Regions from separate parts of the Streptomyces sp. NPDC019531 genome, predicted to be linked through region 1. Evidence: riboswitches for the same ligand, from Rfam matches in the RefSeq annotation. Region 1 holds a riboswitch; each other region holds the start of a gene.
What was found. A riboswitch is a leader RNA that binds a small molecule or an ion and turns the genes downstream of it on or off. The one in region 1 is predicted to bind cobalamin.
Positions count from the first base shown of each region.

Region 2: another riboswitch for cobalamin. It lies ahead of ACI2L1_RS23855 (cobalamin biosynthesis protein); the one in region 1 lies ahead of ACI2L1_RS04830 (HoxN/HupN/NixA family nickel/cobalt transporter).
Region 3: another riboswitch for cobalamin. It lies ahead of ACI2L1_RS19215 (CbtB-domain containing protein); the one in region 1 lies ahead of ACI2L1_RS04830 (HoxN/HupN/NixA family nickel/cobalt transporter).

Region 1 covers NZ_JBJDQL010000003.1:110,313-117,942, forward strand. Annotated here, with positions in the region: gene arsM (arsenite methyltransferase) at 47-928, shown strand; gene ACI2L1_RS04790 (hypothetical protein) at 1,064-1,297, shown strand; gene ACI2L1_RS04795 (hypothetical protein) at 1,348-1,563, shown strand; gene ACI2L1_RS04800 (DUF6000 family protein) at 1,669-2,310, shown strand; gene ACI2L1_RS04805 (ATP-binding protein) at 2,336-2,773, opposite strand; gene ACI2L1_RS04810 (helix-turn-helix domain-containing protein) at 2,956-3,837, shown strand; gene ACI2L1_RS04815 (DUF397 domain-containing protein) at 3,843-4,034, shown strand; partial or broken gene ACI2L1_RS04820 (hypothetical protein) at 4,046-4,558, opposite strand; gene ACI2L1_RS04825 (ArsR/SmtB family transcription factor) at 4,610-4,957, opposite strand; cobalamin riboswitch at 5,038-5,246, shown strand; gene ACI2L1_RS04830 (HoxN/HupN/NixA family nickel/cobalt transporter) at 5,276-6,385, shown strand; gene ACI2L1_RS04835 (ATP-binding protein) at 6,544-7,630, opposite strand, start outside.
Region 2 covers NZ_JBJDQL010000021.1:73,769-81,398, forward strand. Annotated here, with positions in the region: gene ACI2L1_RS23840 (putative cobaltochelatase) at 1-67, opposite strand, end outside; gene cobN (cobaltochelatase subunit CobN) at 64-3,717, opposite strand; gene ACI2L1_RS23850 (cobyric acid synthase) at 3,714-5,225, opposite strand; gene ACI2L1_RS23855 (cobalamin biosynthesis protein) at 5,222-6,163, opposite strand; cobalamin riboswitch at 6,264-6,396, opposite strand; gene ACI2L1_RS23860 (hypothetical protein) at 6,554-6,775, opposite strand; gene ACI2L1_RS23865 (anion permease) at 6,803-7,630, opposite strand, start outside.
Region 3 covers NZ_JBJDQL010000014.1:164,712-172,341, reverse strand. Annotated here, with positions in the region: gene metE (5-methyltetrahydropteroyltriglutamate--homocysteine S-methyltransferase) at 1-1,907, shown strand, start outside; gene ACI2L1_RS19225 (histidine phosphatase family protein) at 2,081-2,665, shown strand; gene ACI2L1_RS19220 (CbtA family protein) at 2,856-3,614, opposite strand; gene ACI2L1_RS19215 (CbtB-domain containing protein) at 3,636-3,857, opposite strand; cobalamin riboswitch at 3,895-4,039, opposite strand; gene urtE (urea ABC transporter ATP-binding subunit UrtE) at 4,120-4,812, opposite strand; gene urtD (urea ABC transporter ATP-binding protein UrtD) at 4,818-5,591, opposite strand; gene urtC (urea ABC transporter permease subunit UrtC) at 5,588-6,715, opposite strand; gene urtB (urea ABC transporter permease subunit UrtB) at 6,712-7,599, opposite strand.

The DNA of each region.
Region 1 (7,630 bases):
GCTTGCATCAACAAACTTCAATACAGGCCGTTCCGGGGAGTGAGTCATGCACAAGCAGTCCATCGATCTGCAGGAAACCGTCCGCCAGCGGTACGCGGCGGCGGCCGTGAAGATCACCGAGGGCACCGCCGCCTGCTGCGGACCCGAGCCGGTCGAGATCGACGAGAACTTCGGCTCGACCCTTTACGCCGCCGACGAGCGCGATGCGCTGCCGGCACAGGCCGTCGCCGCCTCGCTCGGCTGCGGCAACCCCACCGCCGTCGCCGAACTCCGCGAGGGCGAGCGCGTCCTGGACCTCGGCTCGGGCGGCGGCATCGACGTCCTGCTGTCCGCCCGCCGCGTCGGCCCGACCGGCAAGGCGTACGGACTGGACATGACCGAGGAGATGCTCGCGCTGGCCCTGACCAACGCGGCGCGGGCAGGTGCCACGAACGTGGAGTTCCTCAAGGGCACGATCGAGGCGATCCCGCTGCCCGCGAACACGATCGACGTCGTCATCTCCAACTGCGTGATCAACCTGTCCGTCGACAAGCCCGCCGTCTTCGCCGAGACCTTCCGCGTCCTGCGGCCCGGCGGCCGCATGGGCGTCTCCGACGTCGTCGCCGACGACACCCTCACCCCCGAAAACCGGGCCGAGCGCGGCGACCACGTCGGCTGCATCGCCGGAGCCCTGTCCTTCGCCGAATACCGCGCGGGCCTGGAAGCGGCCGGCTTCACGGACATCGAGATCACCCCGACCCATCCGGTCGCCGACGGCATGCACTCCGCCATCGTCCGAGCGGGCAAGCCCACCACCGCAGCGACGCCCGCGTCGGACGACTCCTGCTGCGGCGTCACCGCCTGCTGCACCCCGGGCGAGAAGACGAACGACACGGCCGTCACTGTCAGCGAGGCCAAGAGCGCCGCCGGATGCGCCTGCCGGAACTGACCTCTCACACCCGGCACGGTGGAAGGCGCGTTGGCGGTCGACGTCGCCGGGTGCCCAACTGCACTCAGGCACACACAACCACCGGCCACCGCGCCCCCCTGGCCCAATAAATCGAACACATGATTGAATCCGGGCATGCGATCGTTCCCCGACGACCTCGCCCACGCGCAGCAGGAATGGCACACCACCTACCGACAGCTCGCCGAGCGCCCCGGCCACACCGACCTGCGCCGACGCCTGTACCGGCTGTCGGTCCACCTGTTCTTCCATCCCCACTGGCAGCAACGGCGCCCCGGCCCCGCGGCCTGGCAGGAACTGCGCGTCCTGAGCCGGTCGGCCGGGACCACGAGTGAGCGACCGCCCCGATGACGGGCCCCGATTCCCCGGACCCCCCAGAAGACGGGTCTCTCCCTCTCCACGTGACCGTCCACCCACCGTCCCCCACAGGCGCCCGCCGCGTACGCGTGAACGGCGAGCCCCTGGGCTTGGCCCACAACCTCGCCGACATCGCCGAGTTCCTCCGCCGGGCCGGCCTGGAGATCGACGCGGCGGAGGTGGCGGAGGCGGCGTGGATCGACTGGCGGGGGGTGGGGCCTGGGGGGTGGGTTCCGGGCGCGAGCGACGCAGGCACCTGAGACATCAACGCGCTTCGCAGCCAAGGGACATGCCCACGCGATACAGCTACACGATCTCCAGCCAGATTCCTGGTCTGACAGCCACGTCCATACGAGGATGAGGCCATGCGCAGCACCGGCGAAGAAGAGTCGCTCAAGTTGATCCGCCGCTACGTCACGCCCGACCGGCGGTACCTCAAACTTGGCGGCGGCCTTCTCAGGAGGAGCGGGCGCGACCGAACCACGTTCATGAAGAAGCTGGGCAAGGCTGCCGGTGAGATCAGCCCCCATGAACTGGGCATGCTGCTCGACGGAGGATGGCGCGAGCGCAAGACGGCAACCTGGCTCATCGCAGTTGCCGGCAGAACCGAGTTCCGGGAACGTCTCGGCGAACTCCTGCTCGCCAGTACAGGGCCCTACGCGGGGCAGGCGTACTGCGTCGCTTTGGCCACCTTCGGCACCTCTGCCGACGCCGACCTCCTGGTTGCCTACCTCGACCGTTATCTACGTCGCCCTGACCTCTACTACGACCAGACAGCCGCCCTCGGCGCCCTCCTGTTGCTCGACGCCAAGCTCGGTGCTGAGCGCGCGGCCCGCTTCCTTGCACCCGGCGGACTCTGGCACCAGTGGATCGACGGGCCACCCGCCAAGGACCGCGATACCCCCGACAGCTACCGGGAGTTCATCGGCCAGCTCTGCGCTTTCGCCGACGAAAGCGCCAAGCACTGTCCGGCAGGAGGGCGCGGTGTGCCGCCTCACCGAAGGTAGCCACCACTACCGAGCGTCCGTGCTGCTATGCATCGTGCTCCTTCTGGAGATCTAGTTCCGCCCACACGGTTTTGCCCACGGTCAGCCTCTCCACGGCCCAACGCCCCGCCAGCACCCGGACGATGAGCAGGCCTCGGCCGAACTGGTCGTCAGGGTCGGACAGACGGGCACCGGGGAGGCGTTCGCCCCTCGGGTCGGTCACCGCGATCCGCAGTGCGGTGTCGGTGAGGGTCGTCTCGACACGGAACAGACGGTCCCGCAAGCAGCCGTGCAGCAGCGCATTCGTGCACAACTCGCTTGCCACCAGCGCCGCGTCACCGGCCAGGCCGGGTTGGCCCCAGTCGACCGCGAGTCCGGCGACGTGTCTGCGGGCGAAGGGGATGCTGCGCGGGTAGGGGGTGTAACTGACCTCGTCGTGGCGGTCGTAGGACTTGGGCGGTGGGGGAGGGCAGGAGTCGGTCACGGTTTCCTCCGGGAGTTGTGATGTCGGGGTGGCTCCGCCGCGCGGGGCAGCGCGGTGCCCTTCCGCCAACTGGTTTCTTTGTGTGGGCGACCGAGTACTGACGGTAGCCTCTAGGGGAGTTGGCCAGCAATCGAACAGGACAGAAATATTGCTGCCCTGGCGGTGATGATGAGAGGGAACTCATGGCAGGCAGGGACCCCAACCGCGGAAAGACGGTCACGACCGTTCTGGGGCGACGGCTCGGTGGTGAGCTGCTGAGGATGCGAGAAGCCTGCGATCTCCGGCAGACGCATGCCGCCGAGGCGCTGACGGCCTCCGTCACCAAGGTGGCGAAGATCGAGCGCGGGCAGGTGCCATTGCGTGATCCCGACGTCAGGGCCCTGTCCCATCTCTACGGTGAGACCGACGAAACGGTGATTGGCAGGCTGCTCGCCCTCGCCAAGGCGGACCGGGAACGACGCCGGGCCAAGGGCTGGTGGAACCAGTACCCGCAACTGACGGCGCAGATCGAGTACGTGGCCCTGGAGGACATCGCCACGCAACTCCGCACCTGGCAACTCGCCTTTGTGCCCGGCCTCTTGCAGACCGCCGACTACGCACGCGCCCTGGCTGTCGGGAACGGGTCGTGGGACGACCTCGACGAGATCGAGACCTTCGTCGAGGCGAGGATGGCCCGGCAGGCACGGCTGGGTGGCGAACGCCCGCTACAGCTCTGGGCGTTGCTGCACGAAGGGGCCGTACGCCAACTGGTCGGTGGCCGGGATGTCATGAGGGCTCAGCTGGAGCACCTGCTGGAGGCGGCGCGCCTACCCAACGTGCGGGTGCAGGTCGTCCCGTTCATCGCCGGCGCCCACCCCGGGATGACCTGTGCCTTCACGGTCGTCTCCTTCACCGAGCCCGGCGCCTTGGACGTCGTACAGGTGGATACTTCGTCGACGAAGGTCTGGTTGGAGAGCGAGACTGACGCCGCGCACCACAACGCGACCTTCGACCGCATCACGCGGCTCGGACTCGCCCAGAGCAACTCTGTAAGACTCATCGACAGCATCCGCAAGGAGATGTAGGCACCGTGTCCGACTACGACTTCAGGAAGTCCACGTACAGCAGCGGTGACGCGCACGGCGAGTGCGTCGAAGTCGCCCGCAACATACCCACCACCGTGGCCGTCAGGGACTCCAAGTACTCCGACGGCCCGATACTCCTCGCCGCCCCCGGCGCCTGGACCCCCTTCCTGCACTCCCTGCACAGCGGACGACCCTGATCAGCAACACCTCACATCCGGGATCTCAGCACGTCGACCTCACACCCCGGTGCGAAGGGGTCGAAGCCGTGCTCGGTCAGTCAGCGGACTATCAGCAGGCTTCGCAACGACCACCACGCACGGATCACATCGAGGTCGACGTCGGTCCCGTAGCCGGTGATGACGCGTCGAGGTGCTCTTCGGCGGGCAGGACGCCGTTCGTCACGAGTGACTCGCACTCGGCGTCGAGTTCCGCCGTCGGCGCGACGATGCTCCGGCCGGCCCGGCAGGGGCGGCGGCGGCGCTTCGTGCAGCTTCCGGATGGCGGCACCCGCCGCCGGTGACGCGGTCGACTGCTCGCCGAGCCGGCCGAGCACCACCCCCGGCTTGCACCACAGGGCCTCCGGCGTCGGGACCGGCGCGAGGGACATCGCCTCGACCTCGACGTCCATGCGCGCCTGGTCGGCGTCCACCTTCAAGAACACGTCACCGACGCGCAGAGTCGCGCGCTCGGAATGGGCGACGACGACTTCGACCTGATCCATGGGCGACCGGTATCCCGGCGGCCCCGTGCACGACACCCACCTCTGACCAGGTCAGGACACCTGCTTCAGCAACCCCCGCACCGCCTCGTCCACCACCGAATACCGCACCACCCGCCCCTCCTTCTCCCCCGCCACCACCCCCGCCGCCCGCAGCAGCCGCAGCGCCTGCGATACGGCGGGGTCGTTCATCCCCGTCGCGATCGCGAGGTCGGAGACCGCCAGGGGGCCGGTTCGGTGCAGGGCGAGGAGCAGGGAGAGGCGGTTGGGGTCGGCCAGGAGGGCGAAGCGGTCCGACCAGGCGCGGACATGGCCGGGGTCGCCGATCGCCGCGATGGCGTCGCACACCCGGTGTCCGTCGATGGTGCGGCGGTCCGCTCGGTCGGACGGGACGAGATGCATGGCCCTCATCCTCCCAGGCCCTGTATGTGATCTTCCATACCTGCGCAGGTATGCAGCTATGCAGGAGACGATCCGCCCGCCTACGGTGGTCGGGCCGTGGTGCTCGGGAAGCCGGTGACGACCCCTCAGGGGGTTCAGGCCGGCGCGGCCCTCGCCACTGTGATCGGGGAGTTCTCCGCCCACGTCCCTCGCGGGACAGCCACTGGCCGTCAGTATCCGGCCGGGAAGGCGGGCAGGGAGAACGCACGACCCGTAAGCCAGGAGACCGGCCACGGCAGCTCACGAGTTCATCCAACGAGGTGCTGGAGTGACCACCGTATGACTGATCCTGGCCTGCCCAAGGCAGCCGAGACCGCCGCATCCTTCCGCTGGCGGCGCGAGGACACCGTCAAGACAGCCGGTCTGATGGCCGCCATAGCCGCCCTGCACGTCCTCGCCTTCGGCATCCTCTTCCTGCTCGTCGTTCCGGAGCACTACGAAGTCGGGGACAAGGCCTTCGGTATCGGACTCGGCATCACCGCCTACACCCTCGGTATGCGGCACGCCTTCGACGCCGACCACATCGCCGCGATCGACAACACCACCCGCAAGCTGATGGCGGACGGGAAGCGGCCGGTGTCCGGAGGGTTCTGGTTCGCGCTCGGGCACTCCAGTGTCGTGGTCGTGCTCGCGGCGCTGATCGCCGGTGGCACCCAGCTGGCCGGCAAGGTCATGAACGAGGACTCAAGTACCCATCAGGTACTCGGATTTCTCGGTACGACGGTCTCCGGGTCGTTTCTCTATCTGATCGCCGCCCTCAACCTGGTCGCGCTGCTCGGCATCCTGAAGGTCTTCCGGGCGATGCGGGCGGGGACGTACGACGAGAAGGAGCTGGAGCAGCATCTCGACTCGCGCGGGTTCATGAACCGGATCCTCGGGCGGCTCACCAAGTCCATCACCCGGCCCGGTCAGATGTTTCCGCTGGGCTTTCTCTTCGGGCTCGGCTTCGACACCGCCACCGAGGTCACCCTGATGGTGATGGCCGGGTCGGGCGCGGCGGCCGGGCTGCCCTGGTACGCGATCCTGTGCCTGCCGCTGCTCTTCGCCGCCGGGATGAGCCTGTTCGACACGCTCGACGGCACGTTCATGAACTTCGCCTACCAGTGGGCCTTCTCCAACCCGGTGCGCAAGGTGTTCTACAACCTCGCCATCACCGGGCTGTCCATCGCGGTCGCCTTCTTCATCGGGACGATCGAGCTGGTCGGCGTCCTGCACGACAAGCTCGACCTCACCGACGCCCTCACCACCTGGATCGCCGACATCGACCTCGACAACGTCGGTTACGTCATCGTCGGCCTGTTCGTGGTGGTGTGGGCGGCGGCGATCGCCTACTGGCGGCTCGCGAAGGTGGAGCAGCGGTGGGCGGTACGGCCTGCCGATACCCGCTAGTGCCACGGCAGGCAACGTTTGCCCGTCAAGGAGCGACGTCCCGCCTGAGCCGCGCGAAGCCGGTTCGAGCGTGGCGGAGCACGCTCTCGGTGTGCCGTCCGGAAGTCCTCGTACAGGCTGTACTTGAGCTTTCGGCCGGAGCGGCGAAAGAGCGCTAGCTAGGGCAGAACGGCTGCCGGCATCACCCGACCGTACAGTTCGTCGAGGCCGATCAGCAGGATTCCGCCTTGTTCTGCTTCAGCCCGCAGGGCGTCACTGAAACCCGCAGCGCTGAAGCACGCCAGCCCGCACCGCGTGGTGTCCATCCCCCGCTCGGCAAGGACGTCCCGGGCCCGGGCAAGCCGTTCGAGGTGGTTCAACCCCATGATGGTCCCCCACTTCGCCTCCCCGAGCAGAGCGACCGATGGCTTGGCCCCGCCAGATCCCGGTTCGACCACAGCCACGTCGATCTCGATCTGCCGACGCGTCCTCGGGTCGGTAACCACTCCGCTTCCGACCTCCCCCAGGGACGTGCCGAGCAGAGATCGCCCCGGCCCGAGCACGTACTCCCGGCACACGGCCTCAAAATGCGGCCCCGCCACCTGAGCCGCGAACCGCTCGGCCGACTGGGCCCACACCTCTGCGGCCTGGCCGCTCTCCAACCGCGTCCAGGCGGGACGCATGACGGCTTCGTAGAAGTTGATCAGTGGTTCGGTGATGCGGTACTGCGACTTGCCGGCCCGGAAGATGTCCGCCTCGCGCGCGAGGAGGTGACTGTCCTCAAGGACGTTGAGCGGGTGGGAGATGTCGACGGACTTGCGGCCGATGTAACCGGCGATGCCCCCGCGCGTCGTATTGCCCTGCGCCACCGCTGCGAGAACCGAGTGGTAGAGCGCGGTGTCGCGGATGTCCGCCTCCTCGGCGAGCAGGTAGCGCGCCTCGCGGAAGAGCGGGCTGAACGGCGAGAGGACCGTACGGCAGAGCCAGTCGCCGAAGTCACCGAGATCTGCCGGAACGTCCTCTGCCAGGAACTGACGCCGGTACGCCGGCGTGCCCCCGACCACGGCATGCAGTCTGGCCGCGAGCGCCGGTTCAGTGGCGACTCCCCAGAAGTCCGCGGCTGCCCGGTATCCGAAGGGCCTGACGACGAGTTCCAGCTGAGCCCGTCCGCGCAGGGGTGCGGTACTGGCCAGCAACCCACCCATGACGGACATCGCCGAGCCGCACAGAAGCATCCGCATACGGCTTTCATCAACCTGGCAGCGG
Region 2 (7,630 bases), on a different contig from region 1:
TCAGCAGCAGCGCGAGCCGCAGGTCGTCCTGGCCGACAACGGCCGTGAACGGGAAGGGGGTTGTCACTGGTCGCCCTCCAAGTCGCCTTCCAGCTCCAGGTATGTGGCCCGCAGCCGCTCCAGGGTGTCCGCGTCCGGCTCGGCCCACAGCCCGCGGTCGGCGGCCTCAAGCAGCCGCTCCGTGACACCCCGCAGTGCCCAGGGGTTGGACTTCTTCATGAAGTCCCGGTTCTCCGCGTCGAAGACGTACTCCGCGCTGAGCTTCTCGTACATCCAGTCGTCGACGACGCCGGCCGTGGCGTCGTAGCCGAAGAGGTAGTCGACGGTCGCCGCCATCTCGAAGGCGCCCTTGTAGCCGTGCCGCCGCATGGCCGCCATCCAGCGCGGGTTGACCACGCGGGCGCGGAAGACCCGGTGGGTCTCCTCGCCGAGCGTGCGCGTCTTCACCTGGTCCGGAGTCGCCGAATCACCCACGTACGCCTCGGGGTTGGCGCCCGTGAGGTGGCGCACCATCGCGACCATGCCGCCGTGGTACTGGAAGTAGTCGTCGGCGTCGACCAGGTCGTGCTCACGAGTGTCGACGTTCTTCGCGGCGACGTTGATCCGCTTGAACGCGGTCTCCATGTCCCCGCGCGCCGCCCGCCCGTCGAGCCCCCGCCCGTAGGCGTAGCCGCCCCACACCGCGTACACCTCGGCGAGGTCGGCGTCCGAGCGCCAGTTGCGGGCGTCGATCAGCGGCAGCAGACCCGCCCCGTACGCCCCCGGCTTGGACCCGAAGATCCGGGCCGTGGCCCGCCGCCGGTCACCGTGCTCGGCGGTGTCCTCGTCGGCGTGCGCCCTCACGAAGTTGCGGTCGGCGGGCTCGTCCAGCTCGGCCACCTTGCGGACGGCGTCGTCGATCAGCCCGACCACGTGCGGGAACGCGTCCCGGAAGAAGCCCGAGATCCGGACGGTGACGTCCACGCGCGGCCGCCCGAGCTCCGCCAGGCCGATCACCTCGAAGCCGGTCACCCGCCGCGAGGCCTCGTCCCACACCGGACGGCAGCCGAGCAGCGCCAGGATCTCGGCGATGTCGTCGCCCTGGGTGCGCATCGCGGACGTACCCCAGACCGTCAGGCCGACGGACTTCGGGTACTCACCGGTGTCGGCCAGGTACCGCTGCACGAGCGAGTCGGCGAGCGCCTGCCCGACCTCCCAACTCAGCCTGGACGGAATGGCCTTGGGGTCGACGGAGTAGAAGTTCCGGCCGGTCGGCAGGACGTTGACGAGCCCACGGGTCGGCGAACCGGACGGACCGGCCGGGACGTAACCGCCGTTCAGGGCCTTGAGGATGTGGTCGATCTCGTCGGTGGTGCGCGCGAGCCTCGGCACGACCTCGGTGCAAGCGAACTCCAACACGGCGACGGCGTCGGGGAGTTCGGTGCCGAGGACCTCACGGACGAGCGCACGGCTCTCCGCGACCGCCCACTCACGGTCCTCCATGCCCTCCGCGATCCGCCGGCACAGCTGCTCCAGCAGGTCGATCGCGTCGGCGGCCGTGCGGGACGGGCCATCGACGAGGTCGGTCAGCTCGACCGGGACCTTCGCCGGAGCGCCCGGCTCGGCCAGCAACTCCTTCTCGACGAGCCCGTAATGGGCCGCCAGGCAGGCCCTCAGTCCCGGCAGGGCGTTGGCCTGACCGCCCCACACCTGCGAGGCCCGCAGCACGGCGAGCACGAGATTGACCCGGGGCTCACCCACCGGACCACCGCCGAGGATGTGCAGCCCGTCCCGGATCTGCACGTCCTTGATCTCGCACAGATAACCGTCGATGTGCATGACGAACTCGTCGAACGCCTCGTCGTCCGGCTGGTCCTCGACATGCAGGTCGTGGTGGAGCTCGGCCGCCTTCACCAAAGTCCAGATCTGCGCCCGCACGGCCGGGGCCTTCGTCGGGTCCAGGTCGGAGACGAGCGCGTACTCGTCGAGCAGCTGCTCCAGCTTGGCCAGGTCGCCGTAGGTGTCGGCCCGTGCCATCGGCGGCACGAGATGGTCGACCACGGTGGCGTGCCCGCGCCGCTTGGCCTGGGTGCCCTCGCCGGGGTCGTTGACGATGAAGGGATAGATCAGCGGCAGCTCACCGAGCACCGCGTCCGGCGCACAACTCCCGCTGAGACCGAGCCCCTTGCCGGGCAGCCACTCCATCGTGCCGTGCTTGCCCATGTGGACGATCGCGTCGGCACCGAAAGAGTTGTCCAACCACCGGTACGCGGCCATGTAGTGGTGCGACGGCGGCATGTCGGGGTCGTGGTAGATCGCGATCGGGTTCTCCCCGAAGCCGCGCGGCGGCTGGATCATCACGACGACGTTCCCGAACTGCAGGGAGGCGAGCACGATGTCGTCCCCGTCGACGTACAGCGAGCCCGGCGGCTCACCCCATGCGTCCACCATGGCCTGGCGAAGCCCGGGGTCGAGCTTGTCGAACCACGTCTGATAGTCCGCGAGCGGCACCCGCGCGGGCGCCGACGCCAGTTGCTCCTCGGTCAGCCACTCGACATCGTGACCGCCGGCCTCGATGAGCCGGTGGATCAACTCGTCGCCGCCGGACGGGTATTCCGTGAGCGAGTAACCGGCGTCCCGGAGCGCGTCCAGTACCTGGATCGCCGAGGCGGGAGTGTCTAGACCGACCGCGTTGCCGACCCGCGAGTGCTTGGTCGGATACGCCGTGAAGACCAGCGCGAGCCTCTTCTCGGCGTTCGGCGTGTGCTTCAACTTCGCGTGCCGTACGGCGATCCCGGCGACCCGCGCGGCCCGCTCCGGGTCGGCCACGTACACCGGGACGTCGTCGGGCCCCTGCTCCTTGAAGGAGAACGGCACGGTGATCAGCCGCCCGTCGAACTCCGGGATCGCGACCTGCATGGCCGCGTCCATGGGCGAGAGAGCGGCGTCGGACGCGTCCCAGGCCGCGCGGGACGACGTAAGGCAAAGTCCTTGCAGCACCGGCACGTCGAGCTCGGCCAGCGCCCCGATGTCCCACGCCTCCTCGTCACCGCCGGCCGAGGCCTGCGAGGCGTGCGTGCCACCGGCGGCGAGGACGGTGGCGACGAGCGCGTCGGCCCGCGCGAGCAGCTCGTACAGCCCGGGGTCCGCCCCGCGCAGTGAACCGCAGTACACGGGAAGGGCGTTGGCGCCCCGCGCCTCGATCGCCTCGCACAGGGTGTCCACGAAACCGGTGTTGCCGCTCAGCTCATGGGCCCGGTAGAAGAGCACGCCGACGGTCGGTCGGCCGCTCTCCCAGGCGTAGGAGCCGTGGACGCCGTACTCCGGCATCTTCTGCGGCTCGACGAACCCCTCGCCTGTCAGCAGCACGGTGTCGGACAGGAACCGGGCGAGCTCGGTGAGGTTCTCGGGCCCGCCCTCGACGAGGTACCTGAGCGCCTCGGCCACGACACCGGCCGGTACCGACGACTCGGCCATCAACTCGGCGTCCGGGACGGCCTCGCCGCCGAGCAGCACGGTCGGGATACCCGAAGCCTTCAGGGCCGCGAGCCCGTCCTCCCAGGCCCGCTTGCCGCCGAGCAGCCGTACGACGGCGATGTCGGCGCCGTCGAGGAGCGCGGGCAGCTCGTCCGTGACGTCGACGCGCGTCGGGTTGCCGATCCGGTAGTCGGCACCCGAGGCGGCCCGGGCCGCCAGCAGATCCGTGTCGGCGGTCGACAACAACAACACTGTGCTCATGCGGGCGCTCCCGGTGGAATGAAAGGCAGTCCTTGTGGCGCGCCGGACTCGATGAGCCGCCACAGCGCGTCCGTGTCCGCGTGCTGTTCGATCAGGTCGCCGAGCAGGTCGAGCTGCTCCTCGCGCAGCGCGGCGAACGAGGTGTCGGGGGCCGGCACGAACCGGCGGCCCGCGGCGGCCGCCACCTCGCGCAGGAAGGCCCGCCGGAACCCGTCCGACTCCAGCGAGCCGTGCCAGTGCGTGCCCCAGGTCTGGCCGACCCGGCAGCCGTCGAGGAAGGGTTCTCCGCCGCCGATGTCGGCGACCCCGTGATGGATCTCGTACCCCTCGACCTGCTCGCCGAGGGCTTCTCCCTCCGGCCGGGTGAGGGTCTTCTCGCGCGCGAACCGCACCCGCACGGGAAGCACACCGAGGCCGTCGACCGCGCCGACGCGCGATTCGATCTCGTCCTCGATGCGTTCGCCGAGGATCTGGAACCCGCCGCAGATGCCGAGGACGGGCCGCCGCTCGGCGACCCTGCGCCTGAGCGCGTCCGAGAGCCCCCGCTCGTGCAGCCACTCCAGGGCCCGGACGGTCCCCCTGGTGCCCGGGACGACGACGAGATCGGCGTCCGCGAGCTCCTCCGCCCGGTCCACGAACCGCACCACGACTCCCGGTTCGGCGGCCAGGGCGTCGACGTCGGTGAAGTTGGACATGAGGGGGATCGCGCAGACGGCGACGCGCAGGACGTCCTCGCCGACCGGGGCGGAGACCTGGGACTCCCGGACCGCCCCCCGCAACGACACCCGCAGCCCGTCCTCCTCGTCGATCCCGAGCCCGTGCCGGAAGGGCAGAACGCCGTACGTCCGCCGCCCGGTGAGCCCGTGGAGCATGTCCAGCCCGGGTTCGAGGAGCGAGACGTCCCCGCGGAACTTGTTCACGAGGAACCCGGCGACGAGCGCCTGGTCCTCGGGGCCGAGCAGCGCCACGGTCCCGAAGAAGGAGGCGAAGACCCCACCGCGGTCGATGTCCCCGACGACCAGCACGGGCAGCCCGGCGTTCCGCGCGAGCCCCATGTTCACGATGTCGGTCCGCCGCAGGTTGATCTCGGCCGGACTGCCCGCCCCCTCACAGATCACCGCGTCATACGTGCCCCGCAACTCGGCGAGACAGTCGAGCACGGTCCCGAGCAGCTTCTGCTGCCGCCCCCCGTGATAGCCACGAGCGCTCAGTTCCCCGACCGGTTTCCCGAGCAGCACGACCTGACTGCTCTGCTCACCACCGGGCTTGAGCAGCACGGGATTCATCAGCGCGGTCGGCTCGACCCGACAGGCCTGCGCCTGCATGGCCTGGGCCCGCCCGATCTCGGCACCCTCGCGCGTGACGAACGAGTTGAGGGACATGTTCTGCGCCTTGAACGGCGCGACCTTCACCCCCTGCCGCACCAGCCACCGGCAGATCCCGGCGGTGACGACGCTCTTGCCGGCATCCGAGGTGGTTCCGGCGACGAGAAGCCCTCCGCCCGTCATGCCCCACGCCCCTTCACGACGGCCCGCGCGACGACACCGACGCCGAGCGCGAGCAATCCGACACACCGCGACAGCCGTGCGGCGCGCTCGATGTCGTACGCGGCGACGGCACGCCCTTGTCCATTGAGCACGGGCCGGTGCTCGACCCGTCCCGCGTACGAAAGAGTCCCTCCGAGTCTGACTCCCAGCGCCCCCGCGAACGAGGCCTCGACCGGCCCGGCGTTGGGACTGGGATGCTTGCCGGCGTCCTCCCGCCAGGCGCGCACGGCACCCCGCGGACGATCACCGGCCAGCACGGCGAGTACGGCGGTCAGCCGCGCCCCCGGCCACCCGGCGAGGTCGTCGAGCCGGGCGGAGGCCCACCCGAACCGCCGGTACCGGGCCGACTTGTGCCCGACCATGGCGTCGAGCGTGTTCACGGCCCGGAACCCGAGCAGCCCCGGCACTCCACCGACGGCCCCCCACACGAGGGCCCCCACTACGGCGTCGGAGGTGTTCTCGGCCACGGACTCCACGACGGCCCGGGCGATCCCGTCGGCGTCGAGGGCCTGCGGATCGCGCCCGCACAGATGCGGCAGCCGCTCCCGGGCCGCCTCGACATCGCCCGCCTCCAGCGCCCGCCCGATGACCCGGGCCTCCCGCACGAGCGAAGTCCCGCCCACGACGGCCCAGGTGGCGGCGGCGGTCAGCGCGACGGAAGCGGTACGGGACGGACGTACGACGTTCTCCGCCACGGCGCCGAGCCCCACCGCGGCGCCCACGCACACGGCGGTGTGCAGCGCGCCCCACCCCCGGTGGTCCCGCCACAGCACCCGCTCCACGGCACCGGCCGCCCGTCCGAACGCGGCGACCGGATGCCCGCGGCGCGGATCGCCGAACAGCAGGTCACCGAGGAGGCCGGCGGCGGCGCCGTACGCGAAGACGCGATCGGCACGCACCGGCTCAGCCGATCGCGGGGTCGTGCGAGCACCGGATGGCGCGGGTCGATCGGCAGGCGAGCATCGCGTTATGTCCTCACTCAGGGTGTCCACGCCCTGGTTCGACGAGACCGGCGGCGAGAGTTCCTGGCTCCCGGGGATTGCTACCCCGGTGACAGTGGCGGGACCGCGCCGGATTCACACCGGCTTCCTCTGCTGCCGCCGTACATGGCCCCGGCAGTCCACCACGCACCCGAACGGCAGTCAACTTGCTGTTGACCTGCGGCGGGAGAGTGTGCAGAACCCCACACCACCGGGCCCGGGAGTGGGCGGACCGGCCGCACACGGACGGCCGGGCGGGCACGGAACCGTAAGTCCCGTGCCCGCCCGGCCGTCGGGCGATCGGTGCCGTCAAGCCACGATCAGAGAGATCCCGTACGCCACCGCCGCCGCGCAGGCCGCGAAGCAGGCGTACGCGCCGGCGACCGCGAGGGTCGCCGAGCCGCCCTGGGCGGTGGCCCGCTCCTGGCGGGAGAGGCCCATGATGCCGAGGGTGAACAGGGCCACCAGGCCCACGGTGACGACGAGGCTGACGCCGAAGACGGAGCCGAGCGCTTCCCAGTCGATCTGCATGGTGAGGCTTCCTTAGTAACCGGGGTTTCAGACGGCGGCCGGCGGGGCGGCCGGTTCCGTGGTGGCGGGAGGGGCCGGGATCGTGGCCGTGAGGTCCTCGGTCACCGTGCCCGCGGGCGGCGGGGTCACGGCGGCGATCGCCGTGGTCACCACACCGGCCGGCTCGTCGGTCGCGTTGACGTTCGACGCGTCCACGACCTCGCGGCGCGAGATCTTCCAGATCGCCGCGCTGGAGGCGACGAGGAAGACCGCCACGACCGCCGTACCCCAGTCGCCGAGATCCGTGACCGACTCGGCCAGCGCGCCCACCAGGGCCGCCGCCGGGAGTGTGAGGCCCCAGGCCACGAACATCCGGGTGGCCGTGGACCAGCGGACGACCCCGCCCCTGCGGCCGAGGCCCGCGCCCATCACCGAACCGGAGACGGAGTGCGTGGTGGAGAGGGAGAAGCCGAGGTGGGACGAGGCCAGGATGACCGTGGCCGCGCTGGTCTGGGCGGCGAAGCCCTGCTGCGGCTGGAGTTCGGTCAGCCCCTTGCCCATGGTGCGGATGATGCGCCAGCCGCCGAGGTAGGTGCCGAGCGCGATGGCGAGGCCCGCCGAGAGGATGACCCAGGTGGGCGGGTCGGAGTCGGGCGCTACGACGCCGCCGGCGACCAGGGCGAGGGTGATGATGCCCATCGTCTTCTGCGCGTCGTTGGTGCCGTGGGCGAGCGAGACCAGGCCGGCCGAGGCGATCTGGCCGGTGCGGTAGCCCTTCGCCGCGGCCTTGCCGTCGGCCTTCTTGCCCAGGGAGTAGGAGAGGCGGGTGGCCAGCATGGCGGCGACGCCCGCGACGATGGGCGCCGCGACCGCCGG
Region 3 (7,630 bases), on a different contig from region 1:
TCTTCACCGCGGACTCCACCAAGCAGGTCACCGAGCTCAAGGAGGCTCTGGCACTGGGTCTGACCGCCCGGCCGGTCCTGGTCGGCCCCGTCACCTACCTGCTGCTCGCCAAGCCCGCCCCCGGCGTGGCCACGGACTTCGACCCGCTCACCCTGCTGGACCGGCTGCTGCCGGTGTACGCCGACGTCCTCGCCGACCTACGGGCGGCCGGCGCCGGTTGGGTGCAGCTCGACGAGCCCGCCCTCGTCCAGGACCGCACGCCGGCCGAACTGAACGCCGCCGCCCGCACCTACCGCGACCTCGGCGCCCTCACCGACCGGCCGAAGATGCTGGTCGCCTCCTACTTCGGCCCTCTCGGCGACGCGCTGCCCGTGCTGGCCAAGGCGCCCGTCGAGGGTCTCGCCCTGGACTTCACCGAGGCCGCCGCGGCCCATCTCGACGACCTCGCCGCCGTCGGCGGGCTGCCCGGCAAACGGCTGGTCGCCGGGGTCGTCAACGGCCGCAACATCTGGGTCAACGACCTGGAGAAGTCCCTGTCCACCCTGGGCACCCTGCTCGGGCTGGCCGACCGGGTCGACGTGGCCGCCTCCTGCTCGCTGCTCCACGTGCCCATCGACTCCGCCCTGGAACGGGACATCGAGCCGCAGATCCTGCGCTGGCTCGCCTTCGCCCGCCAGAAGACGAGCGAGATCGTCACCCTCGCCCAGGGCCTCGCCCGGGGCACCGACACCATCGCCGCCGAACTCGCCACCAACCGGGCCGACCTGGCCTCCCGCGCGAACTCCCCCATCACCCGCGACCCGGCCGTACGGGCCCGCGCCGCCGCCGTCTCCGCGGCCGACGCCCGCCGTTGTCTGCCGTACACCGAACGGACCGCCGCCCAGCGGGCCCACCTCGGGCTGCCCCTGCTGCCGACCACCACGATCGGTTCCTTCCCGCAGACGGGCGAACTGCGCACCGCCCGCGCCGACCTCCGCGCCGGCCGGATCGACACGTCCGGCTACGAGGAGCGCATCAAGGCGGAGATCCAGGAAGTCATCTCCTTCCAGGAGAAGACCGGCCTGGATGTCCTGGTGCACGGCGAGGCCGAACGCAACGACATGGTCCAGTACTTCGCCGAACGGCTCACCGGATACCTCGCCTCGCAGAACGGCTGGGTCCAGTCCTACGGCACCCGCTATGTCCGCCCGCCGATCCTGGCCGGCGACATCTCCCGCCCCGAACCGATGACGGTGCACTGGACGACGTACGCCCAGTCCCTCACCGAACGCCCGGTCAAGGGCATGCTCACCGGCCCGGTCACCATGCTCGCCTGGTCCTTCGTCCGCGACGACCAGCCCCTCGGCGACACCGCCCGCCAGGTCGCCCTCGCCCTGCGCGACGAGGTGAACGACCTTGAGACGGCCGGGACTTCGGTCATCCAGGTGGACGAGCCCGCTCTGCGCGAGACCCTGCCGCTACGGGCCGCCGACCGCCCCGCCTACCTCACGTGGGCCACCGAGGCCTTCCGGCTGACCACCAGCGGGGTCCGTCCGGACACCCAGATCCACACCCACATGTGCTACGCCGAGTTCGGCGACATCGTCCAGGCCATCGACGATCTCGACGCCGACGTCATCAGCCTGGAGGCGGCCCGCTCCCATATGCAGGTGGCCCGGGAACTCGCCGACCACGGCTACCCGCGCGAGGCGGGACCGGGCGTCTACGACATCCACTCCCCCCGCGTGCCGAGCGCCGAGGAGGCCGCCGCACTCCTCCGTACCGGTCTCCAGGCCATCCCCGCCGAACGGCTCTGGGTCAACCCCGACTGCGGCCTGAAGACCCGCGGCTGGCCCGAGACCCGGGCGTCCCTGGAGAACCTGGTCGCCGCGGCCCGCACGGTCCGTGAGGAGTTGCCGGCCTCCTGACCCGTGGAGCGCACCGGGCCGGGGCGCCATCAGCGTCCCGGCCCGGTGGGCTGCGAAGCCACCGCTGCTAGGTTCGCGAGTACGGGCTTTCCCTGGCCCCGACGTCCGACCGCCCATCACGAGAAGGTGCGCAAGGGCCCGCCGACCATGACCGCACCAGGAGGAATCCTCCAGTGACCAGCCGTGTCACCTTCGTCTCGCCCGCGATGAGCCTGTCGCTGCGCGAGGCCCGCTTCGACGACGGAGGCTCCATCGACGTCGACGGGGAGGCCCGTGCCCATGCCGCGGCCGGTTCCCTGCGTCCGGCCACGTGTGTGGTCGTCTCTCCGAGTGTGCGCTGCCGGGAGACGGCGACCGCGCTCGGCCTCGACGGAGCGGAGGCCGAGGAGTTGGCCGGGCTGGACGTGGGGCGCTGGCGGGGCCGGAGCCTCGACGAGGTCAACGGCGGTGAGCCGGAGGCGGTGGCCCAGTGGCTCACGGACCCCTCGTCCGCGCCCCACGGCGGAGAGTCCGTGCGGGACCTGTGCGCCCGCGTGGCTCGCTGGCTGGAGACGTCACTGGACACGGACGGCCGTACGCTCGCCGTGGTCGAGCCGGAGATCGTGCGGGCCGCGGTGGTCCACGTGTTGGCGGCTCCCCATGCGGCGTTCTGGCGGCTCGACGTGCCGCCGCTGACGGCCACTTCGGTCAGCGGCCGGAGCGGCCGGTGGAACATGCGGCTCGGGCACCCGCTGGACGCGGCCGAACCCGACGCCTGAGGATCATGATGCCGAGTCGCAGGGGCTCCAGGAGCTGCTCGGTCCGCTCAGCTGCTGCCCGAGCACCCGCACGCGGGCGCTCCGGTCACTCTGCTCTCCCCCTCCTCACCGCACTCGGCGTCGTCGCTGCCCGGAGCACGCGAGAGGGCCCGCGGATGGTTCCGCGGGCCCTCTCGTCGTATCGGTCATGTCACTGGCGGGCGGCCACCGCCGTGCCCGCGGAAACCGTCGCCGGCTTCGGGTGCAGCAGCCGCTCGGCCAACTCGCCGAAGGCCAGGCCGAATCCGCCCCACAGCACAGCCTGGATGGCCAGCGCGGAGAGCCGGAACCGCCACAGCAGAGTGGCCGGGAAGTCCGCCGGGACCTCGTTGACGACCGGCAGGAACTGGTACGCCAGACCGATCACCGCGGCGAAGGCGGCGACCGCGACGACCGTCGCCCACCACGTGCCCAGACGGGGCGCGAGCCGCTTGCCGAGGATGGTGGCGGCGACCGCCAGGAGCACGCTGAGCACCATCATCAGGAAGTAGAGGGTGGTGCGCTTGCCGATGGTGTCGGGGTCACCGACCGACGGCGGGCTGGCCGGGTACTTCAGGAACGGCACGACGTAGACGGCGAGCAGCGCGGTGCCCGACAGCAGCAGGGCCGTGGCCCGCGGGGAGAAACGGCCCACGCGGCCCAGCGCGAAGCAGAAGGCGAGGGCGGCGATGCCACCGAAGGCGACCCCGTAGATCAGGACACCGGTGGCAAGGCCGGCGGTGGACTGCAGGGAGCGGGAGACGAGTTCGACCTCGTGCTCGTGGGCGGGAGCGTGCGCCTCCTCGAAGCCGATGGCGCTGTCGACGCTGGGTTCACCGAGGAAATAGGCCGCGATCAGGGCCAGCACGCCCGCGCCGAGGCCGGCGAGCATGCCACGGACGAGCAGGTTTCTCACCGTTGCGGAGTTCATGAGTGTGCGGCGTCCCTCGGGTCAGTGGCAGGGGAAGCCGAGAAGGTGGCGGGCGTCGTGCACCCACTCGTGCACGTCCGCGCCGTTGACCACGGAGGTGGCACCCTGCTCGGCGCCGACGAAGTACAGCAGGACCAGCATCAGGACGCCGAAGAAGACCGCCCAGGGGGCAATGTCCTTCAGCGGCAGCTTGGCGGGTACGACGGGGGTGGTGGCGGTCGGCTGAGCGACATGCTGCGCCATGGCAGGTGCCTCCTCTGGGAGTTCGCGTCCCAACTCGGTGGTGCACAGGACGACGGCCACGGGTCTGACTCGCCACCGTCCCTCGCGGGGCGGTGGCACACAGTGGCGCGACCGTGCCGGATTCCCACCGGCTTCCGTCTCGCCGTCGTCGATATCGGACAGACCGTACCGCGTGTCGCGTGCATGGCCAAGACCGCGTCCACCTGGCGCGACCTTCCTCTCCGCTCCAGGAGGACGCCCTCGTGACGTCCGGGTCGAGGTCTCACACGCTGAGCGCGGCTCGTACCGTCTGCTCCGCGCCCGTTCCTCCTTCGCCGGACGAGGTCACTCGGCCCGCTTCGAGTACGTAGTAGCGCTGGGCGGCGCGCATGGCGAATCCGACGTGCTGCTCGACGAGGAGGACGGAGAGTCCGCCGCGTCGGGCGAGGGCGAGGATCGTTTCCTCGATCTCGGCTACGACGGAGGGCTGGATGCCCTCGGTCGGCTCGTCGAGCAGCAGGAGCCGAGGGCGGGTCACCAGGGCCCGGGCGATGGCCAGTTGCTGGCGCTGGCCGCCGGAGAGCAACCCGGCGCGGCGGCCGGAGAGTTCACGCAGAACGGGAAAGAGGTCCAGCGCCTCGGCGATCGCCTCCTTGCCGTCCGCGCGTCCGTCCGCCACGAGTTGGAGGTTCTCGGCGGTGGTCAGGTGCGGGAAGGACTGCTGGCCCTGCGGAACGTACCCCATGCCTCGGGCCACGCGCTGGTGCGGGGCGAGACGGGTGATGTCCTCGCCGTCCAGCAGGACGGTGCCGCTCCTCGGCTTGATCAGGCCCATGACCGCGCGCAGAAGCGTGCTCTTGCCGGCGCCGTTGTGACCGAGGACGGCCGCGACGCCGTCCTCGGGGACCGCGACGGTCACGTCGTGCAGCACGGTGGTGCGGTCGTAGCCCGCACGGACGTTGCTCAACTCCAGCATGGGGATCACGCCTCCTCGGCGACACGTACGGGGGCGGGATCGGGTTCGGAGGCGCGGCCCAGGTAGACCTCCTGGACCTTCGGGTCGGCCTGGACCTCGGCGACCGTGCCCTCGCTGAGGACCTTGCCGGCGTGCAGGACGCTCACGCTGCGGGCGAAGGAGCGCATGAAGTCCATGTCGTGTTCGATGACGACGACCGTGTGGTCCTCGCTCACCCGCTGGAGCAGTTCGCCGGTGGCCTCGCGTTCGTCGTGGCTCATGCCGGCGACGGGTTCGTCGAGCAGCAGCAGCTTCACGTCCTGGACGAGCAGCATGCCGATTTCCAGCCACTGCTTCTGGCCGTGCGCGAGGACTCCCGCCGGGCGGTCGCGCAGATCCGTCAGGCCGGTGGTCTCCAGCGCCCTCGTCACCGGCTCGGGAATGCCCTTGCGGCGGCGGAGCATCGTCATCACTCCCCTCCCCGCGCCCGCCGCGATGTCGAGGTTCTGCAGAACCGTCAGTTGCTCGAAGACGGTGGCGGTCTGGAACGTCCGGCCGATGCCGAGGCGGGCGATCCGGTGCACGGGCCTGCCATGGAGCTCCTGGTCACCGAAGCGGACCGAACCCGTGGACCTCACCAGCCCGGTGACCGCGTCGACCAGCGTGGTCTTGCCGGCTCCGTTCGGACCGATGAGGAAGCGCAGGTCGCCGGGGCGGATGTCCAGGTCGACACCGTCGACGGCCTTGAAGCCGTCGAACGTGACGCGCAGGTCGCGGATGATCAGTCCCTCGCCGCTCATGCTGTCTCTCCGGAACGGGTGGTAGGGGTACGGCGGTTGCGGACGACGGTGACCAGTGAGGCCAGACCGCCGGGCAGGAAACCCACGGCCACGATGAACAGCAGCCCCTGGAAGTAGGTCCAGACGGCGGGGAAGGCGTCCGACAGGGTGCTCTGTGCCCAGGCCACGGCGATCGCTCCGAGCACCGCGCCCACCAGCGAGGCCCGTCCACCTACCGCGGCACCGATGACGAAGCCGATGGACGGCACGATCCCGATCAGCGCCGGGGAGATGATCCCGACAGCCGGCACGAACAGCGCGCCGGCCAGGCCCGCCGTGCCCGCGGCGACGACGTAGGCCACGAGCTTGACGTTCGCCGGGTCGTAGCCGAGGAAGCGGACCCGTTCCTCGGAGTCCCGTACGGCGACGAGGAGTTCGCCGTACCGGCTGACGAACAGCTGGCGGGCCAGAGCCATCAGCAGGAGCAGGACGGCGGCGATGATGAAGTACACCGTCCGCTGGTTGACCGGGTCGTCCAGCGAGTAGCCGAAGAAGCCCTGGATGTCGGTGAGTCCGTTGGTGCCGCCGGTGGTGGCCTGTTGGCCGATCAGCCAGATGGACAGGGCGGCCGCCGTCGCCTGGCTGAGGATCGCGAAGTAGGCGCCCTTGACCCGGCGGCGGAAGACGAAGAAGCCGAGCACCGCGGCGACCGCCATGGGCAGCAGCACGGTCATGGCGAGCGCGAAGGCCGGGTTGGCGAAGGGCTTCCACCACCAGGGGAGGCCGCCCCCGGAGCCGTACAGCTGCATGAAGTCGGGCAGTGCGCCCGGGCCGCCGCCCGGGGCCGCGGCGGCGTCGTTGAGCTTGAGGTGCATGGCCATGGCGTAGCCGCCGAGGCCGAAGAAGACTCCCTGGCCCAGCACGAGCAGTCCGCCGCGGCCCCAGGCCAGGCTGACTCCGACGGCGACCATCGCGTAGCAGAGGTACTTGGCCAGCAGGGAGAGGCGGAAGTCGGAGAGCACGAGCGGGGCGATGCCGAGCAGGAGGATCGCCCCGAGGGCGAAGCCCCCCGGAACGCGGAAGCGTTCGCGCAGAGAGGCGGAGGGCGGGGTCACGGTGGTGGGGGTCGTGGTCGTGGTCGTCATGCCAGGCTCCGGGTGCGCAGTATGTACAGGCCCTGGGGTCGCCACTGCAGGAAGGCGACGATCGCCACGAGCACGACGACCTTCGCGACGCTGACCGTCGTCGAGTACTCGAGGACCGACTGCAGCACGCCGAGTGCGAACGCCGTGATGACGCTGCCCTTGAGTTGGCCGATGCCGCCGACGACCACGACCAGGAAGGCGTCGACGATGTAGTTGGTGCCCATCGTCGGTCCGATCGGGCCGACCAGGGTGAGCGCGACACCGGCCACGCCCGCGAGGCCCGAGCCGATGAAAAAGGTGATCCGGTCGACCTGTCCGGTCGCGATACCGGAGACCTCGGCGAGGTCGCGGTTCTGTACGACGGCCCGGATGCGCCGGCCGAGCGGGGTGAACCGCAGGACGAGGGTGAGCCCGAGGACGCAGAGCAGGGCGAGGCCGAGGATGAACAGACGGCTGTTGGCGAGGGTGATGCCGCCCCCGATCGAGACATTGCCGGCGAGCAGGTCCGGGGCGCTGCTCTGCACGTTGGGGGCGCCGAAGACGTCCCGTGCCAGCTGCTGGAGCATCAGGGAGACACCCCAGGTGACCAGCAGCGTGTCCAGCGGCCGCGTGTACAGACGCCGGATGAGCAGCCACTCCAGCAGCGCTCCCATGGTGCCGGCGACAAGGAAGGCCACGGGCAGGCCGACGAGCAGCGAGATCCCGGCACCGCTGATCGACTTCTGCAGGACGTACGTGGTGTAGGCGCCGGCCATGATGAACTCGCCGTGCGCCATGTTGATCACGCCCATCTGCCCGAAGGTCAGGGTCAGGCCGAGCGCGATGAGCAGGAGTACCGCACCGATGCTGATGCCGGTGAAGGACTGGTTGAGGATGACCGTCATGAAGCGGCTCCGGGTCGGGGACGGGGGTGCG